Regions from separate parts of the Mesorhizobium sp. B2-2-4 genome, predicted to be linked through region 3. Evidence: riboswitches for the same ligand, from Rfam matches in the RefSeq annotation. Region 3 holds a riboswitch; each other region holds the start of a gene.
The links. Region 3 has a riboswitch for cobalamin ahead of FJ959_RS18685 (ABC transporter ATP-binding protein). Riboswitches for the same ligand answer to the same signal wherever they lie in the genome.
Positions count from the first base shown of each region.

Region 1: it holds a riboswitch for cobalamin, as region 3 does, so the genes downstream of both, FJ959_RS17265 (CbtB domain-containing protein) here and FJ959_RS18685 (ABC transporter ATP-binding protein) in region 3, are expected to answer to the same signal.
Region 2: it holds a riboswitch for cobalamin, as region 3 does, so the genes downstream of both, bluB (5,6-dimethylbenzimidazole synthase) here and FJ959_RS18685 (ABC transporter ATP-binding protein) in region 3, are expected to answer to the same signal.
Region 4: it holds a riboswitch for cobalamin, as region 3 does, so the genes downstream of both, FJ959_RS17090 (DUF1636 family protein) here and FJ959_RS18685 (ABC transporter ATP-binding protein) in region 3, are expected to answer to the same signal.

Region 1 covers NZ_VFWB01000006.1:252,355-258,009, reverse strand. The annotation lists gene FJ959_RS17295 (tyrosine phosphatase family protein) at 1-236, opposite strand, end outside; gene cobD (threonine-phosphate decarboxylase CobD) at 233-1,279, opposite strand; gene cbiB (adenosylcobinamide-phosphate synthase CbiB) at 1,278-2,246, shown strand; gene cobO (cob(I)yrinic acid a,c-diamide adenosyltransferase) at 2,578-3,192, opposite strand; gene cobU (bifunctional adenosylcobinamide kinase/adenosylcobinamide-phosphate guanylyltransferase) at 3,194-3,709, opposite strand; gene FJ959_RS17270 (CbtA family protein) at 3,702-4,499, opposite strand; gene FJ959_RS17265 (CbtB domain-containing protein) at 4,515-4,694, opposite strand; cobalamin riboswitch at 4,730-4,926, opposite strand; gene FJ959_RS17260 (aromatic ring-hydroxylating dioxygenase subunit alpha) at 5,061-5,655, shown strand, end outside.
Region 2 covers NZ_VFWB01000002.1:415,905-421,559, reverse strand. The annotation lists gene dxs (1-deoxy-D-xylulose-5-phosphate synthase) at 1-1,429, opposite strand, end outside; gene FJ959_RS07120 (pirin family protein) at 1,507-2,427, opposite strand; gene FJ959_RS07115 (DUF2277 domain-containing protein) at 2,468-2,734, opposite strand; gene FJ959_RS07110 (exodeoxyribonuclease VII small subunit) at 2,833-3,084, opposite strand; gene FJ959_RS07105 (histone deacetylase family protein) at 3,088-4,014, opposite strand; cobalamin riboswitch at 4,136-4,316, shown strand; gene bluB (5,6-dimethylbenzimidazole synthase) at 4,365-5,117, shown strand; gene FJ959_RS07095 (TetR/AcrR family transcriptional regulator) at 5,161-5,655, opposite strand, start outside.
Region 3 covers NZ_VFWB01000007.1:16,257-21,911, reverse strand. The annotation lists gene FJ959_RS18690 (ABC transporter substrate-binding protein) at 1-786, opposite strand, end outside; gene FJ959_RS18685 (ABC transporter ATP-binding protein) at 832-1,620, opposite strand; cobalamin riboswitch at 1,877-2,086, opposite strand; gene FJ959_RS18680 (LacI family DNA-binding transcriptional regulator) at 2,149-3,174, opposite strand; gene FJ959_RS18675 (Gfo/Idh/MocA family oxidoreductase) at 3,356-4,387, shown strand; gene FJ959_RS18670 (sugar phosphate isomerase/epimerase) at 4,390-5,295, shown strand; gene FJ959_RS18665 (substrate-binding domain-containing protein) at 5,381-5,655, shown strand, end outside.
Region 4 covers NZ_VFWB01000006.1:216,851-222,505, reverse strand. The annotation lists gene FJ959_RS17115 (NADH-quinone oxidoreductase subunit D) at 1-964, opposite strand, end outside; gene FJ959_RS17110 (NADH-quinone oxidoreductase subunit C) at 964-1,566, opposite strand; gene FJ959_RS17105 (NADH-quinone oxidoreductase subunit B) at 1,571-2,152, opposite strand; gene FJ959_RS17100 (NADH-quinone oxidoreductase subunit A) at 2,143-2,508, opposite strand; gene FJ959_RS17095 (winged helix-turn-helix domain-containing protein) at 2,842-4,041, shown strand; cobalamin riboswitch at 4,071-4,275, shown strand; gene FJ959_RS17090 (DUF1636 family protein) at 4,313-4,759, shown strand; gene cobW (cobalamin biosynthesis protein CobW) at 4,762-5,655, shown strand, end outside.

The sequences.
Region 1 (5,655 bases), on a different contig from region 3:
GCGCGGTCCCAGCGGCGCGCGAAATCGAGCAGATTGCGCACATGCTCCTCGCCCGGCATGGTCATGCCATCCTGCGCCGCCGCGATGTCGTGCATGACCAGGTGCAGATGGTTTTCCCTCATGATCGAGGCCGGGCGGAGCACATCGGTGCCGGCGGCCAACAGCGACAGCAGCCGCTCGGCGCCGGTCCTCGCCACCGTTTCCTCGACCTTTGCCAGCGAGCAGACATGGATCATGGTTTGATACCTTCCGCTCGATCCTCGCGCCGGGCCGCCCATTCGGCAAGGGCGGATTCAAGCCGCAGCCACTCCTCCCCGTTCCCCGGCAGGCCGGCCCGCAGGACATGCGGGCGGTCGGTGAAATGGCGAAGCAGGATGCCGCGTTCGCCAAGCGCTGCAAACAAACCGGCGGCATCCGGCAGGCTGAGATAGCGGAACAATGTGGTGCCGCCCGCGGCAGGCACGCCGAAACGACCGAACAGCCCGTCGAGCCGAGCCGATACCTCCGTCAGCGACGCGCGCATCGCGTCCTGCCAGCCGATATCGGCAAGTGCGCGAATGCCATATTCGAGCGCCGGGCCGGCGACGGCCCAAGGTCCGAATTGCGTTTCCAGCCGTTGGGCCGCCGGCGCGTCGGCAAGTGCAAATCCAAGCCGCAAACCGGCCAGCCCGAAAAACTTGCCGAAAGAGCGCAGCACGACGATGCCGCCCTGGCCGACATCGCCGGCAAGGCTGTGTTCGCGCGGGCCGACATCCATGAACGCCTCGTCGACGACCAGCAGCCCGCCCTTGGCGCGCAAACCGGCGGCCAGCGCCAGCAGCCGGTCGCGCTCGACGATGCGCCCATCCGGGTTGTTCGGGTTGACCACGACGGCAAGGTCGGCATTCGCCAGATCAGCGAAATCGCTGACTTCGGTCACCTCGTGCCCCGCGATCGCCGCCGCGCGGGCATGTTCGGCATAGGTCGGCCCCAGCACGAGCGCCCTGCCCGGCGCGACCAGCGATGCCACGCGCGGCAGCAGGATCTGCGTACCGGGCGCAGCGACGACATTGGCTGGCGAGGGCGCACCATAGCTACTGGCCGCGATCGCCGTCAGCTCACGCGCCCGCCCCGCTTCCGGCAATCGCGACAGCGAGGTGGCGGGCAGCTCGAAAAGCGGGTAGGAGTGCGGATTGATTCCGGTCGAGAGGTCGACGAAAGGCTGGGGGGCGTTGGGGAAAAGCGCCCTTGCCCGGCCGAGACTTCCACCATGGTCCACCGCTCCTTCAAGAAGCTTCATGTCAGTCCTGATCGCTTTCCTGTCATTGGCCATCGAATCCGCGCTGGGCTACCCCGACTGGCTGTTTCGCGCCATCGGCCATCCCGTGACGTGGTTTGGCAGGCTGATATCCTTTCTCGATCGCAGGCTCAACCGCGCCACTGATCCCGACGCACTGCGTCGCCAACGTGGTGTCCAGGCGCTTCTGGTCATCGTGCTGGTGCCGGCGCTAATTGGCCTGTGCGTGCAGATCCTGCTCTGGTTCATTCCCCTGGGACTGTTCATCACCGCCCTTCTGGCAACATCGTTCCTGTCGCAGCGGAGCCTTTATGAGCATGTCGAGGCCGTCGCCGATGCGCTCGACTCGGGCGGCCTCGACATGGGCCGCGCCGCCGTCTCGCGCATCGTCGGCCGCGATCCCGAAACCCTCGACAGGGCCGGCGTCTGCCGCGCGGCGATCGAGAGCCTGGCCGAGAATTTTTCCGACGGCATCGTTACCCCCGCCTTCTGGACGGGCGTCGGCGGCCTCGCCGGCGGCGCCGCCTACAAGGCCGCCAACACCGCCGATTCGATGATCGGCCATCGCACGCCGCGCCACGAAACGTTCGGCAGGGCAGCCGCACGCTTCGACGATTGGATCAACCTGCCGGCGTCGAGGCTGACGGCGTTGCTCATCACGTTGGCGGCTTTCCTGGTGAAAGGCGCCGACGCGAAAGCCGCATGGCAGGCGGTGCGGCGCGACGCGAAAAAACACCGCTCGCCCAATGCCGGCTGGCCGGAGGCGGCGATGGCCGGCGCACTTGGCCTGGCGCTCGCCGGGCCGCGCAGCTACGGCGGCGTCGTTGTCGACGACGCGTTCATGGGCGAAGGCGGCCGGCGCGAAGCCGACAGCATCGACATAAGGCGGGCGCTGAAACTTTATCGTGTCGCCGACTGCCTGTTGATCGCGCTGTTCGGCGTGCTTTCGGCGATCGTCATTCTGGCATGATCTCACCCCCCCGTGAGTTCTCTCTCGAAGGGGAGGAAGGGAGCCGGGCTGCAACAGGTTCGCGCCTTTCCTCTCCCCCGTCGATCGGGGGAGAGGTGGCTCGGCGAAGCCGAGACGGAGTGGGGGTCGACGAGCTCGGCAGTCGCGTTTCTCGCACCCGCCGGGTTGCGCCTGCCTGTCTGCGGACCGCGCGTTCGATAACCGCCTTCCCCCAATCCGTCGCTGCTTCGCAGCGCCACCTTTCCCCCTCCGGAGGGAAAGGAAGTGAGCCCTGCTGGAAGCGTTTGGCGACCAGACTTGAATGCTCATCCACAAAAGGGGACAACAGCTCTCAAAACTCCACCCCCTGCTGCGCCTTCACGCCCGCCGCGAAATGGTGCTTGGTCAGCCCCATCTCGGTCACCAGGTCGGCCGCCTCGACCAGCGCCGGCTTGGCGTTGCGACCGGTGACGACGACATGCAGGCCCTCGCGGCGCGCTTTCAGCGCGGCAACCACCTTGTCCAGATCGAGATACTCGTAGCGCAGCGCGATGTTGAGTTCGTCGAGCACGACGAGACTGATCGACGGATCGGCCATCAGCTCCAGCGCCTTGGCCCAGGCGGCCTCGGCCGCCGCGATGTCGCGCTTCAGATCCTGTGTCTCCCAGGTGAACCCCTCGCCCATCGCGTGCCACACGACGCGGTCGCCGAAGGCGGCGAAGGCCTCCTTCTCACCCGTATGCCATTTGCCCTTGATGAACTGGACGACGCCGACGCGCTTGCCATAGCCGAGCATGCGCAACGCCAGGCCAAAGGCAGCCGTGGTCTTGCCTTTGCCGGGACCGGTGTTGACGATCAGCAGCCCCTTTTCGACCGTCTTGCTCGCCACCTCGGCGTCTTGGACCGCCTTGCGCTTGGCCATCTTGGCGCGGTGGCGCTCTTCGTCCTTTTCGTCGATGTCGGTCATGTCACTTCACCTTGAGCGGCAGCCCCGCCACCATCAAAAGCACGGTCTCGGCAATCGCCGCGACCTGCTGGTTGAGCCGGCCGGCGGCGTCGCGAAACCGGCGCGCCAGCGCATTGTCCGGCACGATGCCTTGCCCGACCTCGTTGGATACAACAAACCAGGGTCCGCGCGGCCGCGACAGCATGTCAGCCAGCCGCCGGCATGCGCCCTCTACATCATGTTCGGCCAGCATGTGGTTGGTCAGCCACAGCGTCAGGCAGTCGACAAGCACCGGCTGGTCCTCCGGTAGGGCCTCGAGTGCACCGACAAGGTCTAGCGGTGCATCGATGGTCGTCCAGCCCTCGCCGCGCCGCGACCGGTGCAACGCGATGCGCTGCCGCATCTCGTCGTCATAAGGTTGCGCCGTGGCGATGTAGGCCCATGGCGAAGGCAAGGCGGTCATCAGCGTTTCGGCGTGCGCGCTCTTGCCGGAGCGCGCACCGCCGATGATGAAGGTCAGTCTTCCGCGATCAGGCAAAGCTGTCGCGCAGGCTCGTCGCGCTGCCGGTGAAGCGTCCACGCACCACGCCGACGACAGCGCCCAGCACGAGCCAGAACACCAGGTTCGTCACTGTCACCGCCACCACGAACTGATGGTGCAGGCCTTCCGGGATCGGCGTCTCGAAACTGTCCGGCTGCGGCGCGCCGACAATATGCGGCGCGACGATCAACACCACGCCCAGAATCGCCAGCGGCAGTGATTTGCGGAAGGCGATCAGGGCAAGGCCGATCGCCGTCGCCGCCACCGTCGCCGTCCACCAGATCTGGCGTGGCAGAAGCTCGGCGGCAGGCATGGCCGGCAGTTCCGGCGGCAGGCCGAGGCCCGGCGCCAGCGTGAACACGGCAAAGCCGGCCAGTCCCCAGAACACGCCCTGGCGCCAGTTGCCGATGCCGCCGGCGAATTCCGAAACCGCGACCAGGACCAGCGCGAAGCCGATGCCGGTGACGATGTTGGCAAGCACGCTGAAGGCGAAGCGCTCGAAGCCGTCGGCCGGCGCCCAGCCTTCCTCTTCAGCCGGAACAGCTTCAGCGGCTGCCGGCGCGGCGGAGCTCATGGCATTGCCCGCCGGGGCGGCAGAGTTCATGGCGTTGTTGTCGGTCGGGGCCGGTGCGGTATGGTCGTGGTGGTGGCCGCCGCCGGCCTGTTCGTAGACTTCCGCCTTCAGGATCAACGGCACGGTGGCATAGGCCTGCATGCAGGCGAGAACGACACCGGCCACGAGCCCTGCGATCGCCGCGATGAACACGACGTTGCGAAACAGGTTCATGATGTCAAATCCCTATCAGTGGCAGGGAAACGCCATCGAGTGGCGATAGTCGTGCGCGGCATTGTGGACCGCGTCGATATGCGAGAAACCGACAAAGCCTACGACGAAAACGCCGAGCAGCGCCGCGAGCGCGAGCTGCAGGAGGCGCGACTGCGAGGAGATGGAGGCGCCGAGGGAGACGGAAGCGGTATTCATGTCTTGTCCTTTCACCCTCCACCCGAGGGCATCGAAGTCAGTTTCCTGTCGCCGGCAGGTCTCCTGGCTCGCGGATCAGCGCCCTTCCCCACCTTCCCGAAGAAAATCTTCAGTGGCATATGGAGAGGACTACCGCACACAGTTGCGGGGGCAGCCACGGCATTGGGCAACAAATCTGCCCGCACCGCATTCCCTCTTGGCTCCAATCGGAACCGACGACGAAGGTGACTATAGGGAAAATCGCCGCATCCGGCAAACCAAATTCCGACGGCGACAAGCGCTTTAGCGCCGTCCGGCCGCTTGCTCCGCTGCAATTGACAATTTCCGTGGCCGGGTGTCGGCTGCCATCCTCACAGGAGGCCAGCCATGCAGCCCGTCCAGAGCCAGCACGCCCCCTATAACGGCCTCACCCGGGCCGAGCCGACATTGCCGTCCTCGGCCTATTGGGATGCGGCGGCCTACCAGCGCGACCTCGACGCCATCTGGTACAGGAACTGGCTGCTCGTCTGCCGTGAAGCTGATCTCGCCCAACCGCTGGCTTTCCGCACCTTCCGTGTCGGCAGCCAGGAGATCGTCGTGCTGCGTGACGATACCGGCGAACTGCGCGCCTTCCACAACACCTGCCGGCATCGCGGATCGCAGCTTTGCCAGGAACGCGAGGGGCGGCTGAAGGCGCGGCTGATCACCTGCCCCTACCACGCATGGTCCTATTCGCTGCGCGGCGAGCTCGTGCGCGTGCCATCGAAAACGCTGCCCGAAGGTTTCGACAAGGCGGACCATCCGCTCTATCGCGTCGCGCTGTCGGTCTGGCGCGGCTTCGTCTTCGTCAATCTCGCGGAAGATGCCGCCGGCTCGGCGCACTCATCCTTCGACCCGGCCTCCGGCGATCTCGGCAACTGGCCGCTGGAATCGCTGGTATCGGGCCATGTGCTGCGCAAGGTGATGAACTGCAACTGGAAGA
Region 2 (5,655 bases), on a different contig from region 3:
CGTAGGTTGCCGCGGTGCGCACCATGTGGCGCAGTTCCGCCTCGTCGGCCGCCGCCATGACGACGAAGCCCGGCAGGGAGGCCAGGAAGGTGGTGTCGAAGGCGCCGCAATGGGTGGCGCCGTCGGCTCCGACGAAGCCGGCGCGATCGATGGGGAAGCGCACCGGCAATTTCTGGATCGCCACGTCGTGCACGACCTGATCGTAGGCACGTTGCAAGAAGGTCGAATAGATCGCCGCGAACGGCTTGTAGCCTTCGGTCGCGAGGCCGGCCGCGAACGTCACCGCATGCTGTTCGGCGATGCCGACGTCGAAGGTCCTGGCCGGAAACACTTCGCCGAACAGGTCAAGCCCGGTGCCGCCCGGCATGGCGGCGGTGACGGCGACGATGCGCTCGTCCTCCTGGGCCTCCCGGATCAGGCTTTCGGCGAACACCTTGGTATAGGCCGGCGCGTTGGCCGGGGCCTTGGCCTGAGCGCCGGTGATGACGTCGAACTTGTTGACGCCGTGATATTTGTCGGCCGCGGCCTCGGCCGGCGCGTAGCCCTTGCCCTTCTGGGTGACGACATGGATCAGCACGGGGCCCTTGCCATTGTCACGAACATTTTTCAGCACCGGGATCAGATGGTCCAGATTGTGGCCGTCGATCGGACCGATATGGTAGAAGCCGAGCTCCTCGAACAGCGTGCCGCCGGTGACGTAGCCGCGCGCATGCTCGACCGCCCTGGTGATGGCACGGTCGGCACGCTTGCCAAGATACGAGGTCAGTTTCTTGCCGAAGTCGCGCAGGCCGACATAGGCCTTGCCAGAGGCCAGGCGCGCCAGATAGGCGCTCATGGCGCCGGTCGGCGGGGCGATCGACATGTCGTTGTCGTTGAGGATGACGATCAAGCGGGCATCGAGCGCGCCGGCGTTGTTCATCGCCTCGTAGGCCATGCCGGCCGACATGGCGCCGTCGCCGATGACAGCGATGACATTGTTGCGGCCGCCGGCAAGATCGCGGGCCGCCGCCATGCCGAGGCCGGCCGATATCGACGTCGAGGAGTGGGCGGCGCCAAACGGATCGTATTCGCTCTCGGTGCGGCGGGTGAAGCCGGAGAGGCCGCCCTCCTGCCGCAGGGTGCGGATGCGATCGCGGCGCCCGGTCAGGATCTTGTGCGGATAGGCCTGGTGGCCGACATCCCAGATCAACCGGTCATCGGGGGTATTGAAGACATAGTGCAGCGCCACGGTCAGTTCGACCACGCCAAGCCCGGCGCCGAGATGACCGCCGGTGCTCGACACCGCGTCGATCAGTTCGAGGCGAAGCTCCGATGCCAGTTGCGGCAATTCGCTTTCGGAAAGCGTGCGCAGCTCGGCCGGGATGCGGACCTTGTCGAGAAGCGGCGTATGCGGCGTTGCGTTCACGGGTAGGCCCAGGCTTCTGTTCATGCGCGGGATAGGCCGCCGTCAGGCGAAAGTAAATGCCTGTCAAATGACGCGGAAGGCCGGCTCCCTCATCGATTTTCTCAGCCTTCCGGCAGTGGAATGAACTCTTTCTCGTCGCCGGGAACGATGTCGAAGCGGCCGGTCTTCCATTCTTGCTTGGCCTGCTCGATGCGCTCCTTGGAGGACGAGACGAAATTCCACCAGATGTAGCGCTTCGAGCCCAGCGAGGCGCCGCCGAACAGCATGAAATGGGCACCGGCCTGTGAGGATACGACGATCTCGTCGCCGGGCCGGAACACCAGCAGCCGTTCGGCCGGAAACACGTCGCCGGAAATCGAGACCTCGCCTTCCAGCGTGTAGATGGCGCGTTCTTCCGCGTCGGCAGGGATTTTCACGCTGGCGCCGGGCGCCAGCCTGAGGTCGGCGTAGAGCGTCTCGGAATCGGCTCGCACCGGGGAACGCAGCCCCTGAAAATCGCCTATAACGATGCGGCCGCTGACGCCTTCCGCGTCGATGTCGGGAAGCCTCGCGACAGCGGTGTTTTCGAAAACCGGCGCCACTTCCTCCTTGCCGTCCGGCAGCGCCAACCATGTCTGCAGCCCCGAGATCGACATCGGCGCGCCGCGCAGTTCTTCCGGCGTGCGCTCCGAATGGACGATGCCGCGGCCGGCGGTCATCAGGTTCACGTCACCCGGCTCGATCACCATCTCGGTGCCGAGCGAATCGCGATGCCTGATCCTGCCGTCGAACAGGTAGGTGACCGTCGACAGGCCGATATGAGGATGCGGCCGGACGTCGAGCGCCTGACCGGCACGCAGGATGGCCGGGCCCATGCGGTCGAAGAAGATGAAGGGACCGACCAGCCGCCTTTTGGCGGTCGGCAAGGCGCGGCGAACCTGAAAACCGCCAATGTCCTTGGCGTTCGGAATGACCATCAATTCGATCTGGTCGCTGGCAAAGGCATCGCCGGCTTCAGGATCCTTCCCGGGAAAGAAGCTCATGAACTCTCCTTGTCAGCGGCCGATGGCTGCTTTGGCCAGATCAGGCAAAGCGGATCGCCGCCTTCGCCCGCAGCTTGGCCGCAACCTCCTCGCGATTGCGCGGATGCTGGTTGGTTTCAAGCGAATCGAGAAGCTCGCGCGCCGACGCCGCGATGGCCTCGACGGCATGGTCGAATGCGTGCTGGTTCTGCTTCGAAGGCCGCGTCGTTCCGCTCAGCTTGCGAACGAATTGAAGGGCTGCATCGCGCACCTCGTCGTTGGTCGCCGGCGGATCAAAATTGAACAGGGTCTTGATGTTTCTGCACATCGCTTCCGTATCTCCTCTTGTCCTGGAGCCGTTTCAATCGGGACGCGTTCTATCCTCAATCATGATCGTGTCAAAAACCAGAGAGACGGCTGCGTGCCTCAATCCGCGTCCAGCGGCTCCGTCCCGACCGGCTTGCCGTCGCGGGACAGCCTGATCTTCTCCACCTTGTCCTCGGCCGCCTTGAGCAGCCGGTCGCAATGCACCTTCAGCGCCTCGCCGCGCTCGTAGATCCTGATCGACTGGTCGAGCGGCACATCGCCACGCTCCAGATCATCGACGATCTTCTCCAGCGCGTCGAGAGCCTGTTCGAAGCTCATCGCCTTGACGTCTTCGTTGGTTTCACCAGCCATCATTCATCCTTTCATCAGTCGCCCGACATGGGCGGCGACCGAAAATGCCAATCCTTGCAGATCGTAGCCGCCCTCGAGCAGGCTGACGAGCCGGTTGCCGCTGTGGCGCGCCGCGCGCTGCATGAGTTGGCCGGTCGCCCAGTCGAAATCATCCTCGGTCAGGTTGATCTCGGCCAGCGGGTCGCGATGATGCGCATCGAAGCCGGCCGAAATGATGATCAGGTTGGGTGCAAAATTGTCGAGCGAGGGCAGCACGCGCGACAGGAAGGCATCGCGGAACGCCTCGCTGCCGGTCTGCGGCGCAAGCGGCGCGTTGACGATGTTGCCGGCGCCGGTTTCGTTCTTTGCTCCGGTGCCCGGGTAGAGCGGCATCTGGTGCGTCGAGCAATAAAGCACGGACGGATCGTCCCAGAAAATATCCTGCGTGCCGTTGCCGTGATGCACGTCCCAGTCGACGATGGCGACGCGTTCGATATCGTGTTTGCGCTGTGCATAACGTGCGGCGATGGCCGCCGTGTTGAACAGGCAGAAGCCCATCGCCGTCGCTTTCTCCGCATGATGGCCGGGCGGCCGGGCGGCGACGAAAACGTTGTCTGCCCTGCCGGCAAAGACGTCGTCGACGGCGGCGTTGGCGGCTCCGATCGCGGTGATCGCCGCCTGCCAGCTCTTCGGGCTGGCCGTTGTGTCGGCATCGATGCGGGCGATGCCCGTCTCGGGAATGGCGGCGCGTACCCGCTCGACGAAATCCTCGGGATGCGCGTAGAGAATGGTGGCCTCATCGCCTTGTGGCGCCTCGAGGCGGTCGAGCGCGGCAAAAGCCTCGTCGTCGAGCACGCGCTCAATGGCGCGCAAGCGGTCCGGCCGCTCCGGATGGCCGGGTGGCGTGATGTGCTCGAGGAAGATCGGATGGGTGTAGAGACGAGTGGCCATGCTCCCTATCTAGTGCCCTGGCGCGGCGATGGCCATGCGTTGCGGCCTGATGGTTGGGGAAAATCGCGCTTGCGTCCGTTCGCGTCGCCACGGGGATTGGCGGCGCAGGGCCTTCGTCGTAAAGTCCCGGCCACTGCCTGGTGCCCGCCGCGAGCGGGAGAATCGGGAACACGGTTTGATACCGTGGCGTGCCCAACGCTGTAAGGGGGACCGCGCCGGTAAATGCCACTGTCGATGACGGGAAGGCGCCGGATGCGGGTTGATCCCGAGCCAGAAGACCGGCCTGGCAGGCATCGTCATCCGCATGGTCAGGCGGACGGCAGTTGATTGCAATCGCAAGGGGACAAGCGATGCCGGACAATATGACCATCCCCGTGGGTGACGGATTCGACCAGATGGCGCGCGATGCGGTCTACCGCGCCATGTTCACGCGGCGCGATGTCCGCAGCCATTTTACATCAGAGGCCGTCGACGACGAGGTCTTGGCGCGGCTGCTGCTTGCCGCCCATCACGCGCCATCGGTCGGCTTCATGCAGCCATGGAATTTCATCGTCATTCGTGGCACCGAACGACGGGAACAGGTGCGCGACCTGTTCCTCGCGGCGCGCGAGCAGGAATTGCCGGCGATCGAGGAAGAGCGGCGGGCGCTCTACCGCAAGCTCAAGCTGGAAGGCATCTGCGAAAGCGCGCTCAATATCTGTATCACCTGCGACCGCCGACGCTCACAGGGTTCGCCGCTGGGACGCTGGCACAATCCCGAGATGGATCTCTACAGCACGGTCTGCGCGGTGCAGAATTTCTGGCTGGCGGCGCGCGCCGAAGGCGTCGGCGTCGGCTGGGTCAGCATTATCGAGGCGCAGGCGTTGAAAGGCCTTCTGTCGATTCCCGAGCATGTGACGCCGGTGGCCTATCTCTGTGTCGGCCGTGTCTCGGAGTTCGCGCCGAAACCGGACCTCGAAACACATGGCTGGGGGCGGCGGCGGCCGCTGCCCGAGCTGATCATGAGCGAGACGTTTTGCGGACAGGGCGAAGTTCCGCTCAAATCAACGATCGCACGCCTCAAGGCGGCAACATGCGAAAAGTCTGACAAACTCTTGATTTGATTGCCGATACGGCATGCCCAGAGCTGCCGGCGGCCTGCCGTCGTCAGGCGGCTCCGGCATCCTTCCTCAACAATCCTTCGAGCAGTTGCTTGAATGCCGCCACCACGGTCTTCGACGTCGCTTCCGGGTCGTTCGAATTGGCGATCCGCTGCGCCGCCTGGCTGCTCGCCCCGTTGATCAGCCGTGCCGCGGTCTCGGGGTCTACGCCCGGGACAACCACCCCGTCGCCCTGCAGCGTCGTCAGGTGATCGGTCATCGACGCGACGCAGGCATTGGCGTTCGGCCATTGCGCGGGATCCCCCAGCACGGCCGGACCGTCCCGAAACATGATGCGCTGGATTTCCGGCTCCAGCGCCATTTCGATGTAGCTCGTGCATTCGTCGACGAAGCTTTGCCAGCGGGTCGGTGCTTTCGCTGCAACCTCATTCACCCGTGCCGCCATCTCGGCGTCTATCTCGGCGATAACCGCCTGCAAAAGCCCCTTCTTGTCCCCGAAATGATGATAGAGCGCACCGCGCGTCAGCCCGGCCGATGCGGT
Region 3 (5,655 bases):
CCGGTAGCCGCCGCCATCCTGATAGTCGAGCAGGATGAGGAATTGCGGATTGCGCGAGGCCACCGTCTCCCAATCCGTGTTGCCCCAGCTGGTGTCCATGTCGGCCATGATGTTGTCGCCGCCGGCCGCGGAAATCATGGCGTTGGGAATGGCGAACTTGCCTGATGTGAACGGCTTGTCCTCGCCGGAATCATAGAGGAAGACGCGCGTTCCCCTGCGGTCGCCGACCTTGGCCGTGATTTCGGCGAGCTGCGCCTTCCAGCCGGAGACGAGCTTATCCGCTTCGGCCTCCTTGCCGAAGATCTTGCCCAGCTTCTCGACATCGCCATAGAGCAGGTCCATCGAAGCGGCGGGCCGGTTCTTGTCGAGATGGACGCAGCTTTCCGTCAGCACCAGGGTCTTGATGCCGTGTGGCGCCAGCGTATCGGGCGTCACCTCGCCGCCCGGCTTCATGCCGTAATACCAGCCGGCGAAGAAGAAGTCGGGCTCGACAGCGACCAGGTTTTCCAGCGTCGGATATTTGGGCGCCAGTTCGGGGATCGAGCTCTGTTCGGCCTTGAATTCGGGAGTGACCTTGTACCATCCAGTGATGCCGGTCAGGCCGACGATCGACGGCTGCAGCTTCAGTGCGAAGGCCATCTCGGCCATGTTGAGATCGTGAATGACGGCGCGCTTTGGAGGCGCGTCGAAGGTCAGCGGCTTGCCGCAGCTGTCGACCGTCACCGGAAAGGCGAAGGCCGTAGAGCCGAGCAGGGAGAAGGCAAGAGACACGGCAAGGCGTTTCACGGATGTTGCTCCTTGTTGAACAGGATCTGCCGGAAATGGCTTCGATCACGAAGATGGCGCGGCACGGTTCGGAACCTCGAACACCGTCAGCTCGCGGTCCTCCGTCGGGTGGCGCAACCTAAAGACCTCGATACCGAAGATCTCGCGGATCAGCTGCTGGGTGAGTGCTTCGCGTGGCGGCGCCAGCACATGCAACCGGCCATGGCTCATCACCGCGACCCTGGTGGCGAAAGGCGTCACCAGCGCCAGATCGTGCAGCACCGCGATCACGGTCATGCCGAGGCCTGCAACCAGTTCGAGCAACTCGCTGCGCGCCCGCGGGTCGAGATGGTTGGTCGGCTCGTCGAGGAACAGGATCTTCGGCTCCTGCGCGATGGCGCGGGCAAGCTGGGCGCGCTGGCGCTCGCCGCCCGACAGCGAGCCGATGGTGCGGCCAAGCAGCGGCAACAGCCCGGTCCGGCGCAGCGCCTCGACGACAATGTCGCGTTCCTCGCTCCTGTGCCTGTGGCCGGTATGCGGAACCCGGCCGAGCTCGACATAGTCGATCACCGCCAGCCGTGGATCCGGTTGATCGGTCTGGCCGACGACGGCGATGTGCAGCGCCCGCTCGGCGGTCGAAATCCTGTCCAGCAAGCGCCCGGTTAGCTTCACTTCGCCCGAACTCGGCCTCAGCATGCCCGATAGCATGCGCAGCAATGTCGTCTTGCCGGCGCCGTTGGGACCGATGATGGCGAGACGGTCGCCCGCCGCCACCGAAAGGCTGACCGGATACACCAGATGCAGGCCATCCGCCGCTGCGGCCAGGTCGCGGGCATCGAGAAGCGGCGCGGTCATGGGCAATTCCTTGCAGGGCCTGCCGGAATACGGGCCAGCGTCTTGCTTGCCAATCCTGCCGGACGCTGGCCTGAATTCACCTCGGTGGCGATATCGCGGCAAAGCGTGCACACGATGATGCGATGCATGGGAATGCAGTGAATGCGATCGATGGAGCCGTCCAACTTCCGTCACTTTCAAAAATGGCGACGGAAGGAAGCTGGCTTGAACCGGTCGACAAGACCGAACCCCGCGTCTCCTCCCGGCACACCCCGTCCGGTCAACCCATGCAGATGGCAGGTCTCCTGGCTCGCGGGTCGTTGCGCCATCCTGCCTTCCCAGCCTTGCCGGCCAGTGGCTTCTCGGATTTTGCTCGCCGCTTACAGTTGCGGGGGCAGCCATGGCTTCGACCCGAAAATCGGGCCTCACCATGTTCCCTTTTCACCCCTCGCCTTGCGGCGCGGGGACCATCACGAGTCGCAGCCTAGGATGCAGGCAGCGTCGAGGCAAGGTCGATGCATGTTCTGTTATAACGATACAAACGTGTGGTCAATCACTATCGCGCGCCACCAGTTCCAGCGGCCAGACCTCGCGAATGATCTCTGGCCCTTTCGCGCCGGCGAAAGCCGGGAGCGAGGCGAGCAGGATTTCGCCGAGCCGCCGCCCCATCGGGTCAAGGCTCGGACGAAAGCCGGTCAGCGCCGGCGAGAAATAACGGCAGAGCGGCGTGTCGACGATGACGATCACCGCGACATCCTGCCCGGGCTTGATCCCCATTTCGGCGAGCGCTTTGCAGCCGCCGAGCGCCATCGAGTCGTTGTTGAAGATAATCGCGGTCGGCGGATCCTTCGACCGCATGACTTGCGGTGTCACCGCGTAGCCACTGGCTTCGTTGATAAAACCGTCCACAATCAGGCCGGGATCGACTTCGATGCCGTGCCGCCGCAGCGCCTTGCAATAACCCTCCAGAAACAGATAACCGAAATTCAGGTCAAGCGACGGCCGGATGGCGGCGATGCGGCGGTGGCCACGCGCAACCAGCCGGTCGACCGCATCGGCGCCCGCCTTCTCGAAATCCAGATCCAGAGAGGGATAGCTGTCGTCGCCGGACCGGCTTCGGCCGAGCGTCGCGAAGGGAAAGCCGGCCTTGCTCAGATAGTCGATGCGATCGTCCTCGCGCCGCGTCCAGGCCAGTACGACGGCATCGGCACGACGCGTCTCGACGACGCGGCGCAGCCGCTCCTGTTGATAATCCGCCGGCGCGCCCATGACGATGATCAGGTCCAGCCCGCACTCGGCCAATGTCGCTTGCAGTCCGGTGAGGAACGGAATGAAGAACGGCTCGCCATACTGCTGGTCGCCCGGATGCGGCTGCAGCATGAAAGCCACGGCATGGGTGGTGCCGCGGCGTAGGTTCCTGCCCGAGTGGTTCGGTGAATAATTGAGCTTCCGGGCCGCCTCGAGCACGCGCTGGCGTGTCTCGGCGTTCACGTCGGCGCGCCCGTTAAGCGCGCGCGAGACTGTACCGATCGAAATGTTCAGGTGCCGCGCAAGATCGTGAATGCTGGACGCCAAGACCTCCCCCTCCTGCTTCTGGCTAGCACCAGCCGGTCGTGCGGCCAAGGCGTTTCAGAGCCGACGGTACAAATCCGATTGACAATATATGCCATCGGGTGTGTCATCGTAAACGTTTACGGAAGTCATTTACGGACTGCCGTGGGTGCCAGCCAGGAGGGGTTGGCCGGAGGAGCGCTGGATGATGCACGTCGTCCTGGTCGGGTGCGGAGCCATGAGCAAAACCTGGCTCGAGGCCATCAGCCAATCCCCTGCCGTCAAGATCGTCGGTCTCGTCGACCTCGACGCCGACAGGGCGCGCCAGCGGGCACGCGAATACGACCTCGCCGGGGTCGCGATCGGGACCGATCTCGACGTCGTTCTCTCCCAGACCAGACCCGATGCGGTGTTCGACGTGGTCGTGCCTGCCGCCCGTCGCGCCGTGGCGAATTCGGCCTTTGCCCATGGCTGTCATCTGTTGACGGAAAAGCCGCTGGCCGACAGCCCGGACAATGCGCGCGCCATCATCGACGATGCGCGGCGCGCCCGGCGCATCCATGCCGTGGTGCAGAACCGCCGCTACGTCGCCAACGTCCGGCGCATCCGGCGCTTCCTCGGCTCCGGCGCCATCGGCGCTGCGACCAGCATCCATGCCGATTTTTTCATTGCGCCGCATTTCGGCGGTTTCCGCGAAGGCATGCGCCATGTGCTGCTGCTCGACATGGCGATCCATACATTCGACGCCGCCCGCTACATGGTCGATGGCGAGCCGACCGAAGTGTATTGCCGGGAATGGGAGCCGGCCAATTCCTGGTACCGGCAGGGATCGTCGGCAAGCGCCACCTTCGAGCTCGGCCAGGGCAAGATGTTCACCTATCGCGGCAGTTGGTGCGCCGACGGTTTCCGCACCAGTTGGGAAGGCAGTTGGCGCATCGTCGGCGAACGCGGCAGCCTGACCTGGGATGGTCATGACGAGTTGAAGGCCGAAGCCGTGCTGCCGGAACGCGAAGGCCTGCTCGACAAGGTCGTGCCGGTAGCGGTGCCGCCGCTCGACCCTGCCGACCGCATCGGCGGGCATCTCGGCGTCATGGAAGATTTCGTCCGCGCCGTGGAAACCGGCACCGAGCCGGAGACGCGCGGCGCCGACAATATCAAGAGCCTGGCCATGGTTTTCGCGGCGATCGAAAGCGCCGAGACCGGGCGCCGGATCGAAATCCCCAGGCAGGAAGGATGACCATGGCGGACCCGCTTCTCGACATCAGGATCGGCACCATGGTGCGGGCCAATCTCGAAGACCCGGCCGCCTATGTCAGGCAGATCCTGCCGCTCGGTTTCGAGAGCGTCCAGCCCTTCTTCTGGCAGACGCTGGGCGGCAAGGACCTGGGGCGGCTCGCCGGCGAGATCCGCGACGCGATCGGCGATGCCGATGTCAGCGTCAGCTCGATCGGCGTGTTCGGCAATCCACTCGAGAGCGGCGACACCGACCGCGGCGTGCTCAAGGCCTGGGAAACGGCGATCGACAGCGCGCATCTGTTCGGCACCAATCTGGTCAGCGGTTTTACCGGCCGCATCCGCGGCAAGCCGCTGACCGACAGCCTGCCGCGCTACCGCGAAGTCTGGGGCGAATTGGCCAAACGCGCGGCCGACAAGGGCGTGCGCATCGCCTTCGAGAATTGCGCCATGGATGGCAACTGGGCCGCCGGCGACTGGAACATCGCCCATAATCCGGACGCCTGGGAACTGATGTTCAACGAATTGCCGGATGAGAATCTGGGTCTGGAATGGGAGCCCTGCCATCAGTTGGTCTATCTGATCGACCCGATCCCGCAGATCCGCAAATGGGCGCATCGCATCTTCCATGTCCACGGCAAGGACGCGACGGTGCGCTGGGATGTCATACGCGAGCACGGCGTCTTCGGCCGCCTGCCCTTCGTGCAGATGCGCACGCCCGGCTTCGGCGACAGCGACTGGACGCGGGTGATCAGCGAATTGCGGCTGGCCGGATACAAGGGCGCCATCGACATCGAAGGTTGGCACGACCCGGTCTATCGCGACGATCTTGAAATGACAGGCCAGATCCGCGCGCTGGAATACCTCCAGCAATGCAGGGGAGGCCTGAGCTACCTGCCGAACCCGACGTGAGGATTGGCCGGCGGGAGGAGCCGGACGGGATTGCCGAAGCAGATGTCGAAACCCTCGCTCGCGAGGACAAAAGGGAGGAACGTGCATGAGCATCGCCAAGAGAACGACACTTCTGCGCACGACCGTGGTGGCGACCGCCACGGCGCTCGCCGCCGCCATCTCCACCTTGCCGGCACAGGCGCTCGACGCGCAATGGTGCAAGGACGTCCACATCCGTTTCTTCGTCGGCGGCGCCGAGGGCGACGCTTTCGGCACCATTGTCTACAATGGCGCCAAGCAGGCTGCGGCCGATCTCGGACCGAAAGTGGATTACATCTTCTCAGGCTGGGACATCGAAAAAATGGTCCAGCAGCTGCGCGA
Region 4 (5,655 bases), on a different contig from region 3:
AGCCCTCGGTGTAGAGCTTGAAGTGGTGGATCAGCGCTTCCATCGAGCGCTTCATCGCCTGGCGCTTTGGCGGCACGACCTTGCCGTCGAGGTTCGACACCGGCCCGGCGCTTTCCTTGCCGAGCAGGAGATCGATGCACTGGCGCATGATCTTCGCCGACTGGCGCATCTCTTCCATGCGCACGAGGTAGCGGTCGAAACAGTCGCCGTTCTTGCCGATCGGAATATCGAAATCGAGCTCCGAATAGCATTCATAGGGCTGCGATCTGCGCAGGTCCCAGGCAGCGCCCGAGCCGCGCACCATGACGCCGGAAAAGCCCCAGGCCCAGGCGTCGGCCAGCGAAACCGTGCCGATATCGACATTGCGCTGCTTGAAAATGCGATTGCCGGTCAGCAACTGATCGAGGTCGTCGATCGACTTCAGGAACGGATCGATCCACTTGCCGATGTCCTCGAGCAGCTTCTGCGGCAGGTCCTGGTGAACGCCGCCCGGACGGAAATAGGCGGCATGCATGCGCGAACCCGAGGCGCGCTCATAGAACACCATCAGCTTTTCGCGCTCGACGAAGCCCCACAGAGGCGGCGTCAGCGCGCCGACGTCCAGCGCCTGCGTCGTCACATTGAGGATGTGCGACATGATGCGGCCGATCTCGCAGTAGAGCACGCGGATCAGCTGACCGCGCTTCGGCACCTCGATGCCGAGCAGGCGCTCGGCGGCCAGTGCGAAGGCATGCTCCTGGTTCATCGGCGCGCAATAGTCGAGCCGGTCGAGATAAGGCACTGCCTGCAGGTAGGTTTTGTGCTCGATCAGCTTTTCGGTGCCGCGATGCAAGAGCCCGATATGCGGATCGACACGATCGACCACTTCGCCGTCCAACTCCAGAACCAATCTCAAAACACCATGCGCGGCAGGGTGTTGCGGTCCGAAGTTGATGTTAAAATTGCGGACGGAGGTTTCAGCCATTACTGCTTTGCCTTCTCATCCCCTGGCAGCACGTAATCGGTGCCTTCCCACGGGGACAGAAAATCGAAATTGCGGAATTCCTGCTTCAGTTCCACCGGCTCGTAGATGACGCGCTTGGCTTCGTCGTCGTAGCGCACCTCGACGAAGCCGGTCAGCGGGAAATCCTTGCGCAGCGGGTGACCGTCGAAACCGTAGTCGGTGAGGATGCGCCGCAGATCGGGGTGGCCCGAAAACAGCACGCCATAGAGATCGTAGGTCTCGCGCTCGAACCAGTCGGCGCCGGGATAGACGCCGGTGATCGACGGCACCATCGTCTCCTCGTCGGCCTGCACCTTGATGCGGATACGCACATTCTGCTTCGGCGACAACAGGTGATAGACGACGTCGAAGCGCTTGGCCCGCGACGGATAATCGGCGCCGCAGACATCGATGACCGAGATGAATTGGCAGCGCGGATCGTCGCGCAGGAAAGTCACCACTTCGATCAGATCGCGCGGTTCGACATGGATGGTGAGTTCGCCATAGGCGAACACTGCTTCATTGACGCGGCCAATCAATTTTTCGCCGAGATAGGTCGACAGTTCGCTCAGGGATGCGGCCATGGATTTACCGTTCGATCGTGCCGGTGCGGCGGATCTTCTTCTGCAGCAGAAGAATGCCATAGAGCAGCGCTTCGGCGCTCGGCGGACAGCCGGGCACATAGATGTCGACCGGCACGATGCGGTCGCAGCCGCGCACCACCGAATAAGAATAGTGGTAATAGCCGCCGCCATTGGCGCAGGAGCCCATCGAGATGACGTAGCGCGGCTCCGGCATCTGGTCGTAGACCTTGCGCAGCGCCGGGGCCATCTTGTTGGTCAGCGTGCCGGCAACGATCATGATGTCGGACTGGCGCGGAGACGCGCGAGGAGCAACACCGAACCGCTCCGAATCGTAGCGCGGCATCGAGGTGTGGATCATCTCGACGGCGCAGCAGGCGAGGCCGAAGGTCATGAACATCAGCGAGCCGCTGCGCGCCCAGGTGATCAGCGCCTCGGTCGAGGTGACGAGAAAGCCCTTGTCGGCGAGTTCGTTGTTGATTTCGAGGAAGAACGGATCATCGGACCCAACCGGCCTGCCGGTATTGGGATCGATCAGACCCTTGGGCTTCGGCGCGACGAGCGTGCCGGAACTGTCGCTCAATCCCATTCGAGCGCTCCTTTTTTCCATTCATAGGCAAAGCCGATGGTCAGCACCGCCAAAAACACCATCATCGACCAGAAACCGAGCATGCCGATTTTCGAGAACGACACCGCCCACGGAAACAGGAAGGCCACTTCCAGGTCGAAGATGATGAACAGGATCGACACCAGGTAGAAGCGGATGTCGAACTTCATACGGGCGTCATCGAACGAGTTGAACCCGCATTCGTAGGCGGAAAGCTTTTCCGGGTCGGGATTGCGATAGGCCACCAGGAACGGCGCCACGATAAGCGCGACGCCGACAGCCGCCGCCACTGCGATAAACAGGACGATGGGCAGGTACGAACTGAGAAGTGCGTTCATGCTGCGGCTTTCCGTTGGCGCCAATCCATTTTGATTACAGCACCAGACCCTATTGCGGAAGCGTGACAGTTTAACCGCTGAACCGTTTTAAGGGGCCTTTGCTGCAACGCGGCGAGGGTTAGCGCAGCGCTTCCGGCGAAGCAAGTCAAACCTTGTTCAAAACACTGGCCTGGACGGCAGAAGGGAAGAAACTGGTCCGATCCGCTCCTGTTTGATTTCCTTCGCTTTTTACTCCACTTTTCTCTCCTGACAGAGTTGCCGCCAAAACCCTGCTAGCATGGCCGGAATCAACCGTCCGAACGACGCTCAACAAGCCATCAGAGTCGCATCCGAATGAAGGAAAAGATCTCGCTTGCCACGGCCCGGCGCATCGCGCTCGCCGCCCAAGGGTTCACTGATCCCCGCCCCGCCGGCACGCCCGACCGACGCCACTTCGCCCGCGTGCTCTCGCGCACCGGCCTGCTGCAGATCGATTCCGTCAGCGCGGTGGTGCGCGCTCACTACATGCCGCTCTACTCGCGCCTTGGCCCCTACCCGTTCGCCTTGCTCGACAACGCCGCCGTCACGCGCAAGCGCACGGTTTTCGAATACTGGGCGCACGAGGCTTCCTTCCTGCCGGTCGAGACCTATCCCCTGATGCGTTGGCGCATGCAGCGCGCGGAGCGTGGCGATGAAATGTATCTGGGTCTCGCCAAATGGGGCCGCGAGCACGCCGCCTATATCGAAGAGATCTACCGCGAGGTCGCGGAGCGCGGCCCGATCGCCGCCTCCGCGCTCGAAGGCCAGAAAGGGTCCGGCGGCTGGTGGGGCTGGAGCCACGCCAAGCATGCCTTCGAATGGCTGTTCTGGGCAGGACGCATCACCACCGCGCACCGCCGTGGCTTCGAACGCTTCTATGATTTGCCCGAGCGCGTACTGCCGCGGGCGATCCTCGATCTGCCGGTGCCGTCTGCCGAGGACGCGCATCGGGAATTGCTGCGGATATCCGCCCGCGCTCATGGCGTCGCGACAGCAAGCGACCTGCGCGACTATTTCCGCCTGTCGCCGGCCGACATGAAGGGCCGGCTGGAGGAGCTGGTTGAAACAGGCGAGCTGGTGCCGGTGCGTGTCGAGGGCTGGAACAAACCGGCTTACCTCCATAAGGAGGCCCGTATTCCACGAAAAATCGAGGCCCGCGCCTTGCTGGCGCCGTTCGATCCGGTCGTTTTCGAGCGCTCGCGCACGGAGCGGCTGTTCGATTTCCACTACCGCATAGAAATCTACACCCCTGCCGAAAAACGGCAATACGGCTATTACGTCCTGCCGTTCCTGCTCGGCGACAGGATCGTGGCGCGCGTCGACCTCAAGGCCGACCGGCCGGCCAGCGTGCTACGCGTCCACGCGGCCTATGCCGAGCCCGGCGCGCCGCCTGAAACCGCCGCGCAACTCTTCCAGGAATTGACGCAGATGCAGGGCTGGCTCGGCCTCGAACGGATCGAGGTTACGCCCGCCGGCGACCTTGGGCAGCCGCTCGCCGACATTGCCGTGTCGTAGACGCGCGTTGACACCGCCGCCTGCAAGAGCCTAAATCCATTCCAGACGGTCTCCTCTCGGCAAAGGGAGGAGCCAAGAGGGAATGCGGTGCGAAATCTCGATTTCAAATCCGCGGCTGTCCCCGCAACTGTAAGCGACGAGCCAAGGCCGAAAACCACTGGGACGGTCCCGGGAAGGCGGCACGAAGGCGATGACCCGCGAGCCAGGAGACCTGCCGTCTGAGACATAAGAATCCGATCGCCCGGCGGGTTTTCCGGGCAAGGAGCCCGATTTGGAACGCGACAGCAGTTTCCCGGCTGAAACAGCGGACATTTTGTCTGGCGATAGCGACTTGTCTGGCGATAGCGACGCCTTGGCCGGCGTCACTGTCATCATCTGCGCTTCCTGCCGCGACGAGACCGGTTCCGATGCCCATCCCCGCGCCGGCGAAGTTTTGGCTCAAGATACGCGCCAAGCCGCAACGGCCGACAATGTCCGTGTCCGCACCGTCGAATGCCTCGGCAACTGCAAGCGCCGTCTCAGTGCCGCGATTCTTCGCGACGGCTGCTGGAGTTATGTCTTCGGCGACCTGAACATCGCCAGCGGCGCCGATCTCGTCACCGGCGCGAAACTCTTCGCCGCTTCGACCAACGGCCTCATTCCGTGGCGTGGTCGCCCGGATTCCCTCAAGCGCGGCCTCGTCGCCCGCATTCCTCCCCTCGACATGCTGAAGGACTGATCATGACCGCCGCAGTTTCCGCCGCCACTCTCTCCCGCGTCCCCTGTACCGTGGTCACCGGCTTCCTGGGTGCCGGCAAGACCACGCTGGTCCGCCATCTCCTGGAAAACGCGGGCGGCAAGCGGATCGCCATCATCGTCAACGAATTCGGCGACATCGGAATCGACGGCGAGATCCTCAAGGGCTGCGGCATCGACACCTGCCCGGTGGAAAACATCGTCGAACTGGCCAATGGCTGCATCTGCTGCACCGTCGCCGACGATTTCGTCCCGGCGCTCGACCAGATCCTGTCGCTGACGCCGAAGGTCGACCACATCCTGATCGAGACCTCAGGCTTGGCTCTGCCCAAGCCGCTGGTCCAGGCCTTCCAGTGGCCGACAGTGAAGAGCCGGGTGACAGTCGACGGCGTGATCGCCGTGGTCGACGGTCCGGCATTGGCCGAGGGGCGCGTCGCCAACGACATGGACGCCCTGCAGGCGCAACGCGCGCAGGACCAGACACTGGACCACGACGACCCCGTCGAGGAGGTGTTCGAGGACCAGATCGCCTGCGCCGACCTCATCATCCTGTCGAAGAGCGACCTGATGGATGCCGCAGGTTCGGCTCGCGCCAACGCCATCATTGGCGAACACTCCGCCCGCGCCGTGAAGGTCGTGCCGACGGCTCATGGCAAGGTCGATCCGTCCGTGCTGCTCGGGCTAGGCCTCGCCGTCGAGGACGACATCGAGAACCGCAAGTCCCATCATGACGGCGCTTTCGACCACGAGCACGACGACTTCGATACGTTCATCGTCGACATCCCCTCGATCGCCAACCCGGACGACTTGGCAAAGCGCGTCGCCACCGCCGCCGAACAGGAAAACGTGCTGCGGGTGAAAGGCTTCGTCGAGGTCGGC